2 regions of the Halorhodospira sp. 9622 genome follow, and region 2 is predicted to be linked to the other one. Evidence: predicted binding sites of a transcription regulator. Region 2 holds the regulator's gene; the other holds the start of a gene.
What was found. Region 2 encodes FliA, which starts transcription of late flagellar genes. Its sites were predicted from a motif close to GCTAAAGTTNNNNNNNNNNCNGCCGATA; they were not measured.
Positions count from the first base shown of each region.

Region 1: a site for FliA is predicted at 1,648-1,675, ahead of LRG07_RS09385 (flagellin). Genes of this name have one in related genera too.

Region 1 covers NZ_JAJNRE010000015.1:12,385-20,095, forward strand. The annotation lists gene LRG07_RS09385 (flagellin) at 66-1,544, opposite strand; gene LRG07_RS09390 (flagellin) at 1,872-3,278, opposite strand; gene LRG07_RS09395 (TonB-dependent receptor domain-containing protein) at 3,730-6,033, opposite strand; gene flgL (flagellar hook-associated protein FlgL) at 6,263-7,531, opposite strand; gene flgK (flagellar hook-associated protein FlgK) at 7,543-7,711, opposite strand, start outside.
Region 2 covers NZ_JAJNRE010000019.1:10,413-18,123, forward strand. The annotation lists gene flhB (flagellar biosynthesis protein FlhB) at 1-394, shown strand, start outside; gene flhA (flagellar biosynthesis protein FlhA) at 391-2,511, shown strand; gene flhF (flagellar biosynthesis protein FlhF) at 2,518-4,272, shown strand; gene LRG07_RS10480 (MinD/ParA family protein) at 4,311-5,144, shown strand; gene LRG07_RS10485 (RNA polymerase sigma factor FliA) at 5,144-5,887, shown strand; gene cheY (chemotaxis response regulator CheY) at 5,942-6,325, shown strand; gene LRG07_RS10495 (protein phosphatase CheZ) at 6,331-7,116, shown strand; gene LRG07_RS10500 (chemotaxis protein CheA) at 7,156-7,711, shown strand, end outside.

The DNA of each region.
Region 1 (7,711 bases), on a different contig from region 2:
GACCGGCCCTGCTACCAGGCCCCTGGGCCAGGTTCCGGAAGGCTCCCCGGAGGTCCCGGCCGTCGTTACTGCTGCAACAGCTGTGCCACTTGCTGCGGGATCTCGTTGGCCTGACCCAGCACCGAGGTCCCCGCCTGTTGCAGGATCTGCGTCCTTGTCATCTCGGCCGTCTCCTCGGCGAAGTCGGCATCCAGGATCCGCGAGCGGGATGCGCTCAGGTTCTCCGAGGAGATGTTCAGGTTGTTGATGGTGGCGTCAAACCGGCTCTGGATCGCGCCCAGATCGGCCCGGGTGTTGTTGATCTGCTGCAGGGCGAAGTCCACCGCCACGATGGTATCGGAAGCGGTCTCGCGGGTGCGCACATCAACCGGGTCGACCCCGCCGATGGTGTACGCCTCCGCCTGCAGGTCCTCGTAGTCGCCACCGTCCTGCCAGTTCTTCAGGCCGATCTGCCCCAGGGCTGTATCGTCGTCGCCATCCACCGGTTCGACCCGCAGCTCGCCGCCGATCTCGGTGGAGAGGGTAATGCCGCGCTCGACGATGAGCCCGGTGCTCTCCTCGTCGGCGCGATCCAGCCCCTGGCCGATCTCGATCCCGCCAACACCGATAGCACCTTCGGCGTCGTCCGAGAAGTACTCGAGCTCGAAGTCGCTGTTGGAGACGAAGGACCAGCCGTTCTCCCCGTTCTCCAACCGCACCCCGGTCTCCGAGGCCCGATCGTTAACCCGGGCGGCCAGTTCGCCGATGTCCGTGACGCTCTCGTCAAGCTCGATGGCGTGGTCGTTTATGCGCAGCTGACCGCGCTCGCCCCCGCTCAGGCCGCCAAACTGCACCTGCTGGGTCTCGGCCCGGTCGGCGCGCATGGCGGACACGCCGGTTTCGGCCTGGCGCTCGTTGATCTCGCGCGCCACGTCGTTGAGCCCGCGCGCATCGCCCAGGTCGATCTCGTGACCGTTGACCTGCAGCCCGCCCGGGAGCTCCACACCGGGACCACCGGCGGCCTGATGCACCGCCCGCCCCTCGGCCACATTGGCGCCCAGGTTCTCGGCGCGAACGTCCACGCCGCCGGCGTTGATGGTCTGGCCGCGGTTCGGCCCGACCTGGAAGACCAGCTCGCGCAGGGTGCCGTTGAGCACGTTCTGCTGGTTGAACTGGGTTGTCTCGGCAATCCGGCCGATCTCCTGCACGGCGGCCTGCACCTCGCGGTCGAGCGCGGCGCGATCCGACGGCGAGTTGGTGTCGTTCGCCGCCTGCACCGCCAGCTCGCGGACCCGCTGGAGCAGGTTGCTCATCTCTTCCATGGCGCCTTCCGCGGTCTGGGCGAACGAGATGCCGTCGTTCGCATTGCGGGCGGCCTGATCCATGCCGTTGATCTGGCCGGTGAAGCGCTCGCTGATCGCCAGCCCAGCCGCATCGTCCCGGGCGCTGTTGATGCGCAGCCCCGAGGAGAGCCGCTCCAGGGCCACCTCCTGATCGCCCCGGGAAGAATTCAAGTGCCGTTGCGCGTTCAGCGATGCAACGTTGGTGTTGATCACCTGTGCCATGACCCGTCTCCTCACGTCTGACGCCGTTACGGCGCCGTTTCGCTGACCCCAGCACGAGCGAACCTATCCGCTTGGGCTCGCGTCTCGCGCTCTTGCCCAAACGTATCGGCGCTCCCTGGCAAAGCTTTAACGGCTCCGTTGTCCACCAACGGTCACCGCCGGGGTCGGCCCGCGTGGGTTCAGGTCATGGCCGGGGTCTCACCTCCTTCTCTTTATCCGCGTCCGTTCACGGAAGAATCCCGAATCTGCTGCGGGTCATGGCACCGGTCTCGGGGTCAGCGAGCCGGTGGCGGAGCCCGGGGGGTCAGCCGGGCTCCGCCTCGGGTCTTACTGCAGCAGGGTTAGGACGTTCTGCGGGGCCTCGTTAGCCTGGGCCAGGACCGAGGTACCGGCCTGCTGCAGCACCTGGGCGCGGGTCATGGCGGCGGTCTCGGCCGCGAAGTCCGCATCCAGGATCCGGGAACGGGAAGCTTCCATGTTCTCGGAGACGTTCTGCAGGTTGCTGGTGGTGGCCTCGAAGCGGTTCTGCACCGCACCCAGGTCGGCCCGGGCGTCGTTGATCTGCCCCAGGGCGAAGTCCACCGTCCGGATGGCGTCATCGGCGTCGGTCCGGGTGGCCACGCTCAGCGCATCCGGCCCGCTGACCCGGTGACGGCTCATCTCCATGTCATCCTCACCCAGTCCGAGCGCATCACGGGCGTCCCCATCGCCACTGACATCCAGACGCGCGCCCAGGTCGGTGGAGAGCTGGATGCCGCGCTCGAAGCGCATCGCCGACTCACCATCCTCAAGGTCGAGACCCTCGAGCGGGCTATCGTCGCCCGGCTCGATGCGGAAATCCGACTCGGAGACGAAGCGGACCTCATTCTCACCGGCCATCTCGGCGCGCACACCGGTGTCGCCGGAGGCGGCGTTCACCTCGTCGACGAACTCGCCGACACCGGCCTCTTCACCAACGCTGATGGTGGTGCCGTTGATCTCCAGGCTGCCGCCACCTTCACTGAACTCGAACGCCTCGGTGGTGGCCCGGTCGGCGCGGAACGCCGTCACTCCGGTGGCTCGAGACTGCGCATTGATGGCGTCCATGGCGTCGGAGACGCTGCGCGAGCCACTGACGTCAACGTCGAGACCGTTGAGGGTGATCGAGCCTTCCAGGTCTAGATCGCTGTAGTTGCCATCCTCATCAAGGGCGCGCTGCACCGCCTGCCCCTGGGCAATCTCGGCACCGAGGTTGTGGCCGCGCACGTCCATACCACTGGTGTTGATGCTTTGGGCCCGGTTGGCGCCCACCTGGAAGACCAACTCGTCGAGCGACCCGTCCAGGATGTTCTGGTTGTTGAATTGGGTGTTGGCGGCGATCCGGTCGATCTCTTGCACCGCCTGCTGCACCTCGGCCTCCAGGGCCTGGCGATCCTCGGCGGTGTTGGTGTCGTTGGCCGACTGCACCGCCAGCTCACGAACCCGCTGCAGGAGGTTGCCCATCTCCTCCATGGCGCCCTCGGCGGTCTGGGCGTAGGAGATGCCGTCGTTGGCGTTGCGCTCCGCCTGGTTCATGCCGCCGATCTGCGAGGTGAAGCGCTCGCTGATCGCCAGGCCGGCGGCGTCGTCGGCGGCGGAGTTGATGCGCTGACCCGAGGAGAGCCGCTCCAGGGCCTGCTGCTGCTCGGCCTGGCTGCTGCTCAGATGCCGCTGACCGGTCAGGGACGCAATGTTGGTGTTGATGACCTGTGCCATTGCCTTTGCTCCTTATGCTCCGCTGTTTGGAAGGCCCCGGCGGCGAGCCATTGCCGCCTGCCGGTACCCAGTCTTTCGCCTTCACTTACCGTATCGGCGATCGGCGGCAAGGCTTTACCCCTTTGGCGGCAAAAATTTTCCATACGCGACAACCCGGTGACACAGAGCGGCAAGCAGGGGCCACATCCTCGTATCTGACTGTTTAGGCAGGGTATTCAGGGGCAGCATGTTGCCACGGCAGGCAACCGAGAGCACCACGGAGGGTGACCCGACGGCGGCGGGCGGCAAGCGCAGCGGCAAGAGCGGGTCGCGCCGCGACCCGTGAGGCGGGCAAAAAAGTGCCGGGGAGGATGCCCTCCCCGGCAATCAGGCGCCGATCGTTCGGCTGGAGGAAGCCGCCGAGGCGGCAGGCATGAGCACCCCTAAGCTGCGGGTGACCCGCGACGTGGGATCAGAAGTCGACGCGCATCCCCGCCCAGTAGGTCCGCGGCGCGCCGGGCCGTGCCCCCGCCGGGCGGTGGTGGGCGACGTAGGTCTCGTCGGCGAGGTTCTCGATGCTCCCGAGCAACCGCACGTTGTCCATCAGCTGATAGTGGGCGGAGAGATCGAACAGCCAGCGGGAGTCGATCTTCAGATCGTCGTAGTCCCGATCCGCCAGCGCGCGGGTCTCGGAGACGTAGTTGGCGTTCAGGTTGACGCGCCAGTCGGCCTGGCCCACGCCGGCACTGAGGTTGAGCTGGTGCTCGGGGATCTCCGGCAGGCGGTCACCCTTGCGGGCATTCTCCCACTGGTTCGACAGCTCGCCGTCATCGCTCTCCCGGAACTCGCTGTCGGTGAAGGTGTAGCTGACGCTGACCGGGAGCTGGACGGGCAGGTCCTGGCTCTGACCCAGATCGTGCATCCACAGCGCCTCCAAGCCCCAGATGTGCACGCCGCCAGCGCTGCGGACATCACCCTGCGGGCAGCTGGCACCCCCGGCAGCGGTGCATTCAATGTTGATGTTGGAGTAGTCGTTGAAGAAGCCGATGACCTCTGCCTGGGTGTGCGCGTTGCTGAACCGGAAACCGGCCTCGTAGTTGACGCTGAGCTCCTCATCGGCATCCTCGCTGGCTCCGGCCGGCGCGAAGCCGCGGTGGACCCCGCCAAGGACGCTCCACTGATCATCGATGGCGTAGGTGGCGCCGATGCCGGGCGTCCACACCCTGTAGGTGTTCGACCGCGTACCACCCGCATCTATGTTGGCGCTGGTGCGCCCCGGACCATCCCACTGCTTGCGATCCACATCGATGTTCTCGTAACGCACACCGGGAACCAGGGTCCACGGACCGCGCTCCATGGTGTTCTGCACGTGGAACGCATAGGCCTCGGCGGAGGTGACCCGATTGGTGGTCTCACCCGGGGTCTCCTGCTCGTCCAGCACCATGTAGCCATCTTCGGTCATCTCGAACGAGTCCTGCCACTGCTCACGGTCCTCCTCGTCCTCGTGGTAGCGGAAGCCCACCTCCATGTCGTGGTCCCAGCCGAAGGCCTGGAAGAGATGGCCGACCTGCACCTGGATGCCCTGGGCGTAATACTCGCGATTGTTGGCGCGGACGTTGCCGCGGGCGCCGTCCTCAATGCTAAGCCCCGCGTCATAGGCGGTGCCGAAGCCACCGAGGATCCAGGCCAGCTCATCCTCATGGTCACCGGGGTCGCGGAGGATGTCGGAGATGCCCTCAAAATCACTGTTTCCGTCACCACGTACCTCATGCAGCTTGTACCAGTTGCGCACGGTGTCGGTGCGGTAGAGCGTGGTGGTGACGTCGGTATCCACCGTGGGCTGGAAGTAGTGGCGGACCTGGTAGAGGCCGTTCTCGGTGTTGATCTCGTCGAGCTGCGAACCGGCGTAACGCCGGTGCGGGTTGTCGTCGAAGTCGTCGGGCAGCAGGCCTAGGTAGGTGTCGTGGATGGTCCGCCGGTCGCGGGCGTATTTGAACTCCACCTCCTGGTAGACCTCGGCGGCGGGGTCGCTGGCCCACATCCCCTTGGCGACAAAGTTGTTGCGGTCGAAGCCGGTGTTCGGCACCGGGTTGTTGGGCTTGTTGGACTGATCCCCGGAGAGCGGATGGTCGAGTTCCTTGAAGCCGTCGCTCTGCTCCGTGTAGCTCTCCAGCAGCCAGCCGAACTGCCCCTCGCGGCCGCCGATGTGGGCGTGGGCGCGCCGCCCGTTGTCCGAGCCCAGGCGCCCCTCCACCTTGCCGGAGCGCTCCTGGGGGATCGGCGTGGAGGTCATGTTCAGGGCGCCGCCGACGGTGTAGGGGCCGTGCTTGATGGCGCTCGAGCCCTTGCGCACCTCGACGTTGTCCATGCGCCCCATGGGCGGGAAGTAGTAGGCCGCCGGTGCGGCGTAGGGCGCCGGCGAAGCCGTCAGCACCCCGTCCTCCATAACCGTGATTCGACCGTTCCGCTCCGGGTTCACGCCGCGCATGCTGATGTGCGGGAACTGGCCGTAGCCCTCCTCCTCCGCGACATTGACCCCGGGAATCTGGCGCAGGATGCGGTGCGGATCGGTGTACCCCTGCCGATCGATATCCTCCCGGCTGAGCACCTGCGCCGAGCCGGCGGTATCCTGCACCCGGTCCGGGCCACCGGTGATCATGATGCGATCGAGCAGGCGGGTCTCCGCATCGCCGGATTCCGCGTGCGCCGCGCTCAGGGCGCCCCATGCCAGGACCGCAGCAGCCGCACCCCCCCAAGGCCTTACTGTCTGACTCATAATCCCCTCGTTCTGTTATCCGTGCCGATGTGCGCAATACGTATACTAGTGATAACGATTCGCGTTTCCAAGAGACGGCCATGCCGCCGGCAGGCCTTTCCCATCGGCGTTTTCGATAACCGGAACCCCAAGGGATTGACTTTGCGCAAACCCGGGCGGCCACGGCACCCCTCGGACCGGCACCAGCGCGGCACGCCGGCCCGGCCAGGCAACGCATTGGCGGGAGAGACTAGATGTAGTCGAACAGGGAGAGGTTCTGCACGCGGCCGAAGGTGGATTGGGCCGCCTCGAGCCCGGTGAGCTCCTGGTTGAAGCGGCCGGTGGCCTCGGCGTAATCCAGGTCGCGCTCGTCGGAGGTGGCCTGCTTGAGGTCGATGATCGCCGCCTCGTTGCTGGCCTTCTCGCTATCGAGGGTGGACAGGCGGGCGCCGATCTCCGCCCGCACCCGGAAGGTGTTCTCCATGGCCAGGTCCAGATCGCCCAGGGCGCGGTCGGCGGCGTTGCGGAAGTCGGGCCCCTCACCCTCCTTAAGGGCGCCGATGAGCTCATTGACGGTGGCGAAGATCGACTGGGATCGGCTACCGGTGACCGTGAACCGGTCGCCGTCCTCGAACCCCCCCTGGCCCGGATCGGGGTTGCCCTCGATCTTCACCCGGACGCCGTCGTCCACCTCGATCGTCGCTCCAGGCTCGTAGAGCGGAGCATCCTCCACAGCCGGTGGCCCGCCGTTCTCGCCGCCCACCCACTCCCAGGCGTTCTCATCCTCGGGGTTGTCGGTGCGCTGGATGGCATAACGGGTATTGCCGTCATCATCCTCGGCGAAGCGGATCCGGTACTGCTCGGCGCCCAGCCCCCGAACTTTGCCATCGACCACGCTGACCACACCGGTGCCGCGGTTCCCCTCGCCCTGGTAGGCCTGATACTGGCCGTTGCCATCGGGGACCTTCATGAAGGCATCGAAGCCGGAATGGTCCACGCCGATCTGCCGACCGGGCCCGATGCGCACCTGACGGCTGTTCTGATCACCGTGGTAGGTGACGTGCCCGTCGGTGCCCATGTTGAACGGCTGGGTGCGGGTGCGCGAGCCGGAGAAGAGATACTCCCCGTTGCCGTCGCGGCTGTTGCCGAGTTCCACCAGCTGCTTGTAGCGCTCCTCGATCTCCGCGGCGATGTAGCTGCGGGTGTCGGCGTCCTGGCTGCCGTTGGCCGCCTGGACGGTGAGTTCGCGGATGCGCTGGAGCTCGTTGCCGGCCTGCTCCAGGGCGGACTCGGACATGGACAGCCGGGTCCGCGCCAGATCGCCGTTGCGGTTGAACCGCTCCACCGACTCGGTGGCCCGTTTGAGATCCAGGGTGCGCGCAGCCGAGGTGGGATCATCCGACGGCCGCAGCACCCGGCGCCCGCTGGAGAGCTGGGTCTGCGTGTCGTTGATCTCGCTCTGCTGGCCGGTCATGTTCTGGACGGCCGTGTTCTGCATGTGGCTCGTGGATACGCGCACGGCTCACCCCCTTAGCGACGCACCGCGTTGAGCATCTCCTGGAAGACCTCGTCGGCACTGGTGATGATCTGGGCGGCGGCCTGGTAGGCCTGCTGATACTCCATCATGTTGGCCGCCTCCTCATCCAGGTTGACGCCGGAGAGCTCCTCCCACTGCTCCTTGGCCTGGTTGAGCAGGGCC
Region 2 (7,711 bases):
GGTCCCCGATGCCGATGTGGTCATCACCAACCCGGCCCACTACGCCGTGGCGCTCAAATACGATCAGTCGTCCATGCGTGCGCCCACGGTGGTGGCCAAGGGCGCCGACCTGCTTGCTGCGCGCATCCGCCAGATCGCCGAGGAGAACGACATCCTGATCTTCCAGGCCCCGCCGCTGGCACGGGCCTTGTATCATTCCGCCGATCTGGACCAGGAGATCCCGGGCGCGCTTTACTTCGCCGTCGCCCAGGTGCTGGCCTACGTCTACCAGTTCCAGGCCGCGCAGCGCCGCGGCTGGACGCCGCCGCAGCGGCCCGAGCCGGAGGTTCCGTCGGGCTACGACGCCGGCGGCGGTGCACCATCCGATGAGCCAGGAGGGGATAGCCGCCGATGAATTCGGCCATCGCCGATCAGATCCGCAGCCTCGGCTCCCGGGGGCTGGGTACGCCGCTGCTGGTCATTGCCCTGTTGGCGATGATGATCGTGCCCCTGCCGCCGCTGGCGCTGGACATGCTGTTCACCTTCAACATCGTCCTGTCGCTGTCGATCCTCCTGGTCACCGTCTACATCATGCGGCCGCTGGAGTTCGCGGTTTTCCCGACGATCCTGCTGGTGGCCACGCTGCTGCGCCTGGCGCTGAACATCGCCTCGACGCGGATCATCCTCCTCGACGGTCATACCGGCACCGACGCGGCGGGCAACGTCATCCAGTCGTTCGGCGAGTTCGTCGTTGGCGCCAACTACGTGGTCGGCTTCGTGGTCTTCGCCATCCTGGTGATCATCAACTTCGTCGTGGTCACCAAGGGCGCCGGGCGCATCTCCGAGGTCTCGGCGCGCTTCACCTTGGATGCGCTGCCCGGCAAGCAGATGGCCATCGACGCCGACCTCAACGCCGGGATCATCAGCCAGGAGGAGGCGCGCAACCGGCGCCAGGAGGTGGCTCAGGAGGCCGACTTCTACGGCTCCATGGACGGTGCCGCCAAGTTCGTCCGCGGTGACGCGATCGCCGGCATCCTGATCCTGCTGATCAATATCGTCGGCGGGCTGATCATCGGCATGACCCAGCACGGCATGCCGGCCGACGAGGCCGCCCGCAACTACACCCTGCTGACCATCGGCGACGGCCTGGTGGCGCAGATCCCCTCGCTGGTGCTCTCCAGCGCGACGGCCATCCTGGTCACCCGCCGCTCGGATACGCGGCGGATGACCGACGACATCATGGAGCAGCTGTTCAGCAACCCGCGGGTGCTCTGGGTCGTCGCCGGGATCATCGGCCTGCTTGGTCTGGCGCCGGGGCTGCCGCCGGTGCCGTTTCTCTTCTTCGCCGGGCTGTGCGCGCTGGGGGCGTGGTACGCCGGCAGGCGCGAGGCCGAGGCGGCCGCCGCGGCTCAGCAGCCCGCGGCATCCGAGCAGGCCGATGCCGAGCGGGAGGACCCCGAGCAGAAAGAGCTCACCTGGGACGACGTGCCCCCGGTGGACCCGGTGGGCCTGGAAGTGGGTTACGGCCTGATCCCGCTGGTCGACCGCAATCAGGGCGGGCAGCTGCTGACCCGGATCAAGGGGGTGCGCAAGAAGCTCTCCCAGGACCTGGGCTTCCTGGTCCAGCCGGTGCACATCCGCGACAACCTCGATCTGGGACCCAACGTCTACCGGGTCAGCATCCACGGCGTACCCGTGGCCGAGGGCGACGTGCAGCCCGGCCGCGAGCTGGCCATCAACCCCGGGACGGTCCACGGCGAGCTCTCCGGGACGCCGACCAAGGATCCGGCCTTCGGTCTCGACGCGGTGTGGATCGAGCCGTCGCAGCACGATTACGCGCAGACCCTGGGCTACACGGTGGTGGACGCCAGCACGGTGATCGCCACCCATCTCTCCCAGGAGGTGCAGCGCAACGCCCATCAGCTCTTCGGCCACGAGGAGGCGCAGAAGCTGCTCGACATGCTCGGCCAGAGCCAGCCCAAGCTGGTCGAGGAGCTGGTGCCCAACACCCTGAGCCTGTCCACGGTGGTCAAGGTGCTGCAGAATCTGCTCGAGGAGGGCGTGCCCATCCGGGACATGCGCTCCATCGTCGAGGCGCTGGCCGAGCACGGGCAGAAGACCAAGGACCCGGGGCAGCTGACTCAGCACGTGCGCGAGGCGCTCAGCCGCATGATCGTCCAGGAGATCGTCGGCATGCAGCGCGAGGTGCCGGTGATCACCCTGGAGCCGCAGCTGGAACAACTCTTGCTTAATTCCGTGCAGGGTGCCGGGGACGGGGGCGGCGGCATCGAGCCCGGGCTGGCCGAGCGCATGCAGCGCTCGATCGCCCAGGCGGCGGAGCGTCAAGAAGCCGCCGGTCAGCCCGCCGTATTGCTGACGTCACCGCCGCTGCGCCACTGGCTGCGGCGGCTGTCCCGCAACGTGGCGTCGGGGCTTTACGTCCTGTCCTACAACGAGGTCCCGGATGACCGGCAGGTGCGCATCATCGCCAACGTCGGTCAGGGGCAGGAGGAATCGGGCAAGCAGGGGTAACGCACCATGCGAATCAAGCGAATCTTCGCCGCCAATACCCGCGAGGCGCTGCGCAAGGTCAAGGAGCAGCACGGCCCGGATGCCGTGGTGATCTCGTCGCGCAATGTCGACGGCGGCGTCGAGGTGATCTCGGCGGTGGACTACGACGAGCGCGCCGTTCAGGCGGCGGCCCGCGCGCAGGATCCGCGGGCCGCCGAGATCCCGCCCCTGGACGGCTCGCCGGGCCCGCGCCCCGGTGAGCCGGACCTGCCCGCCGCCGAGGACGAGCCGTCCGGGCAGGCGGAGCCGGCCGAGGATGAGGCCGGCCGTGCTCGCGAGGCGGCCCTGGCCCGCCTGCGCAGTCTGCGCGCCGGTGGTGCGGTGGCCGACGACGCCCTGCCGCAGCGTGAGGGGGGCGGCCCGTCCCGCGGGCGGCCGCGCATCGACACCGGCGCGGCGGAGCGGGCCCGTGCCAACGCGGCCGCCCATCGCAGTTCCGGCCAGGAGCGCAGCGGCGCCGGCGGCGGCGAGCGCCGCGAGCCGCGTATCGATCTGCGCGTCGGCGGCGCCGACGAGGACGCCGAACTCTTCGACGCCCTCAGCCGCGAGCACCAGGAGGTGGAGCGCAAGCGCGCCGAGCAGCCGCGACGCGAGCCGGCCTCCCGGCCGGCGCGTGGTCGGGGCGGGGCGGCCAGCGGCGGCGAGCCCGGTGGCGACCGGGGCCAGGGGCTCGGCGGGGTCGAGCACGCCGCCGCCATGGGGGCCGCCGCCGAGGCGGCCAGCGCCGGCAACCAGGAGGGCCCGTCTACCGCGGGTGGCTCCGGTGCGAGCCGCCGTCGCGTCGAGGAGGAGCCGGCCTTCCAGGAGATGCGCGAGGAGATCCGCACCCTGCGCAGCCTCTTCGAGAACCAGCTCTCGCTGCTCGAGTGGAACCGCATGGGTCACCGCCACCCGGCCCGAGCCACGGTGATCAAACGGCTCACGGATCTCGGCATGGGCACCGAAGTCAGCCGCAAGCTGGCCGATCACATTGGCGGCGACGAGAACCCCGACACCGCCTTCCGCAAGGCGCTGGCCCTGATCGCCCGGCACCTGCCCATCGCCGGCGACGAGATCGTCGACCGCGGCGGGGTCTACGCCCTGGTCGGCCCCACCGGCGTCGGCAAGACCACCACGGTGGCCAAGCTGGCGGCGCGCTACGCCCTGCGCCACGGCCGCGAGCAGGTGGCACTGGTGAGCACCGACAACTACCGGGTCGGCGCCCAGGACCAGCTGCTGACCTACGCCCGCATCCTCGATGTGCCCGTCTACACCGCCACCAACCGCCATGAGCTGCGGACCATCGTCGACGATCTGATGGACCGCGGCCTGGTGCTCATCGACACCGTGGGCATGAGCCAGCGCGACGTGCGTCTGGCCGAGCAGTTCAAGACCCTGGGCAGCGCCGAGGGGCTGGTGAAGACCTACCTGGTGCTCTCAGCGGCCACCCAGATGGCGACGCTGACCGAATCGGTCAGCGCCTTCGCCGGCGCCGAGCCGGTGGGCTGCATCTTCACCAAGGTCGACGAGGCCTCCAGCCTGGGCGGGGCGATGACCTGCGCCCTGCGCACCAAGCTGCCTATCGCCTATCTGGCCGTGGGGCAGCGGGTGCCGGAAGACCTTCAGGCGGCCAGGGGTGATACACTCGTGCACCGGGCGTGTGCGCTGCTGGACGAGCACGTTCAGGAGGCCGACGAGGAAGCCCTGGCATTGGCTCTCGGTGGGGGAGGCGCATGTTCCTGACAGAGCCAGGCCTCGATCAGGCGGCGGGGTTGCGCAGGATGGCGAAAACCAGACCGGTCAAGGTGGTCGCCGTCACCGGCGGCAAAGGCGGGGTCGGCAAGACCAACGTCTCCGTGAATCTGGCCACTGCGCTCAGTCGCATGGGCCAGGAGGTGATGCTCTTCGACGCCGATCTGGGGCTGGCCAACGTCGACGTGGCCCTGGGCCTGTCGCCCAAGCTCAACCTCTCCCACGTGCTCGCCGGCGAGGCGAGCCTCGATGAGGTCCTCGTCGAGGCCCCCGGCGGCTTTACCATCGTGCCCGCCTCTTCGGGCACCCAGCGCATGGCCGAGCTCACCGCCGCCGAGCACGCCGGGCTGATCCGCTGCTTCAGCGAGCTCCAGCGCGAGGTGGATGTGCTGCTCGTCGACACCGCGGCGGGCATCTCCGAGAGCGTGGTCAGCTTCGTGCGCGCCTGCCGCGAACTGGTCATCGTCGCCTGCAATGAGCCCTCGTCGATCACCGATGCCTACGCCCTGATCAAGGTCCTCAACCGCTACGGGGTCGAGCGCTTCCACCTGGTCGCCAACCGCGTGCGCAGCCGCCGCGAGGGGCAGATGCTGCACCAGAAGCTGGCCGTGGCCACCGAGCGCTTCCTCGACCTGAACCTGGACTTCATCGGCGCCATCCCGGAGGATGATCGCCTACGCCGGGCGGTGCAGAAGCAGCAGCCGGTGGTCGAGACCTACCCGAACAGCCCCTCGGCGCGGGCGTTCGGTGATCTGGCGCGGCGAATCGACGCGTGGCCGACCCCCTCGGGGGCCACCGGGAACCTGGAGTTCTTCGTCGAGCGACTGATCGAATACAGCAGCATGGGGGGAGAGGTGACCTGATGAATGGTCACGCGATGTACACCGCGGTGGCACAGCAGGGCGACGAGGATCTGGTCACCCGCCACGCCTCGCTGGTCAAGCGGATCGCCCACCATCTGGCCAGCCGCCTGCCGCCGAGCGTGCAGCTCGAGGACCTGATCCAGGCCGGTATGATCGGCCTGCTCGAGGCGGCGCGCCAGTACGACTCCTCCCAGGGGGCGAGCTTCCAGACCTACGCCGGCATCCGCATCCGCGGCGCCATGCTCGACGAGATGCGCCGGCTCGACTGGACGCCGCGTTCGGTCCACCGCAAGGGCCGCGAGGTGGCCGAAGCCATCCGCAGCATCGAGCACCGGACCGGGCGAGATGCCCGCGACCACGAGGTGGCCGAGGCCCTGGGGATCTCGGTGGCGGAATACCACAATATCCTGCAGGATGTGTCCTCGGCGAAGGTCTTCAGCATCGACCAGGAGGATCCGGGCACCGGCGAGCCCCACGAGCCCGCCGGGCACGACCCCGGCCCCCTGGCCATGCTGCAGGACGAGGCGTTCCAGGGCGAGCTGGCCGAGGCGATCCGGGAGCTGCCCGAGCGCGAGCGCCTGGTCATGGCGCTCTACTACGATGAGGAACTCAACCTGCGTGAGATCGGCGAGGTGCTCGGGGTCTCGGAGTCGCGGGTCAGCCAGATCCACGGCCGGATCATGCTCAAGCTGCGCAACCGTCTCGGGGAGTGGCGGCGCGAGCAGCAGGAACGAACGGCGTAGCACGGCTTTGGCAAGGCCTCGAGATAGGGGGGCAATGTGGCAGCGGACAAGAACATGAAGATCCTCGTTGTGGACGATTTCTCCACGATGAGGCGGATCATCAAGAACCTGTTGCGCGAACTCGGCTACAACAACGTGGTCGAGGCCGACGACGGCAACACGGCGCTGCCCATCCTGCAGAAGGGCGGGATCGACTTTCTGATCACCGACTGGAACATGCCGGGCATGACCGGTCTGGAACTGCTCAAGCACGTCCGTGCCGATGCCAATCTCAAGGACCTGCCCACGCTGATGGTCACCGCCGAGGCCAAGCGCGAGCAGATCATGGAGGCGGCGCAGGCCGGGGTGAACGGCTACATCGTCAAGCCCTTCACCGCGGCGACGCTGCGCGAGAAGATCGACAAGATCTTCGAGCGGGTCCAGGCAGGCGGGGGATGAGCAGCATGCGCCGGGAGCAGGGCAGCAGCGGCGCCGACCTCGAGGCGTACCGCCGCGCCGCGCAGCAGTTACTGGAGCACGTCGACGCCGGGGACAGCGAGGGTGCCCAGACGGTCATCGACGACCTGACCCACCTGCGGGAGACCGAGCTCTTCCGCGAGCTGGGGACGCTGACCCGGGATCTGCATGAGGCGATCAAGGCGTTCAACTACGACGAGCGCCTGGCCGATATCACCTCCCAGGAGATCCCCGATGCCCGCGAGCGCCTGAACTACGTCATCACGATGACCGAGCAGGCCGCCCACCGCACCCTGACGGTGATCGAGGGCAGTGCGCCGCTGGCGCAGGAGCTGGCCGAGGAGGGGGCACGGCTGGCGGAGCGCTGGCAGGCCTTCCAGCGCCGCGAGCTCAATGTCGAGGACTTCCGCGAGCTCTCCCGCGAGCTGGATGGCTTCCTCAACCGGGTCCAGGCAGACAGTCGGCAGATCAGCGATCAGCTCAACGAGGCGTTGATGGCCCAGGACTACCAGGACCTGACCGGGCAGATCATCCGCAAGGTCATCGCCCTGGTCGAGGAGGTCGAGTCGAACCTGGTCCAGCTGGTGCGCATCTCCGGGCAGCGCTTCGAGGAGGAAGGCCAGCAGCCCTCCACCCGGCCGGCCGAGGACGCCGAGGTGGCCAGCGAGCGGATGCGCCGCGGCGAGGGGCCGACCATGCCCGGCAAGGGTGGCGACGACGTGGTCAGCGGGCAGGACGAAGTGGACGATCTCCTGTCGAGCCTGGGGTTTTAGCCCGGGCACCGAGAAGCCCAACAACAGCGGAGGCCGAGCATGGCCATCGACCTCGACGACGACATCGTGCAGGACTTCCTGGTCGAGTCTCGGGAGATCCTCGACCGGCTGGGCGAGCAGCTGGTGGATCTGGAGCAGCACGGCGAGGACCAGGATCTGCTCAATTCGGTCTTCCGCGGCTTCCACACCATCAAGGGGGGCGCCGGGTTCCTCGGGCTCGATCCGCTGGTTGAGGTCTGCCACCGCACCGAGGACGTCTTCAACCTGCTGCGCAATGGCGAGAAGCAGGTCTCGCCGGAGCTGATGGACACCGTCCTGCGCGCGCTCGATGTGGTGGTCGCGCAGTTCGGGCAGATCGAGAACGGCAGCGACCCGGAACCGGCCTCGGCGGAGCTGCTCCAGGAGCTCGACCGGCTCAAGCAGGCGGATGCCGGTGCGCCGCCGGCCGCCGCCGCAGGGGCAGCGCAGGAGCAGCAGCCGGCCTCCCAGCAAGAGCAGACCGGCGACGACAGCGACGCCGAGTTCGATGAGCTGCTCACCGCCCTGGACGACGGCGACGAGGCCGCCACCTCCGGAGGCGGCGACGAGATCACCG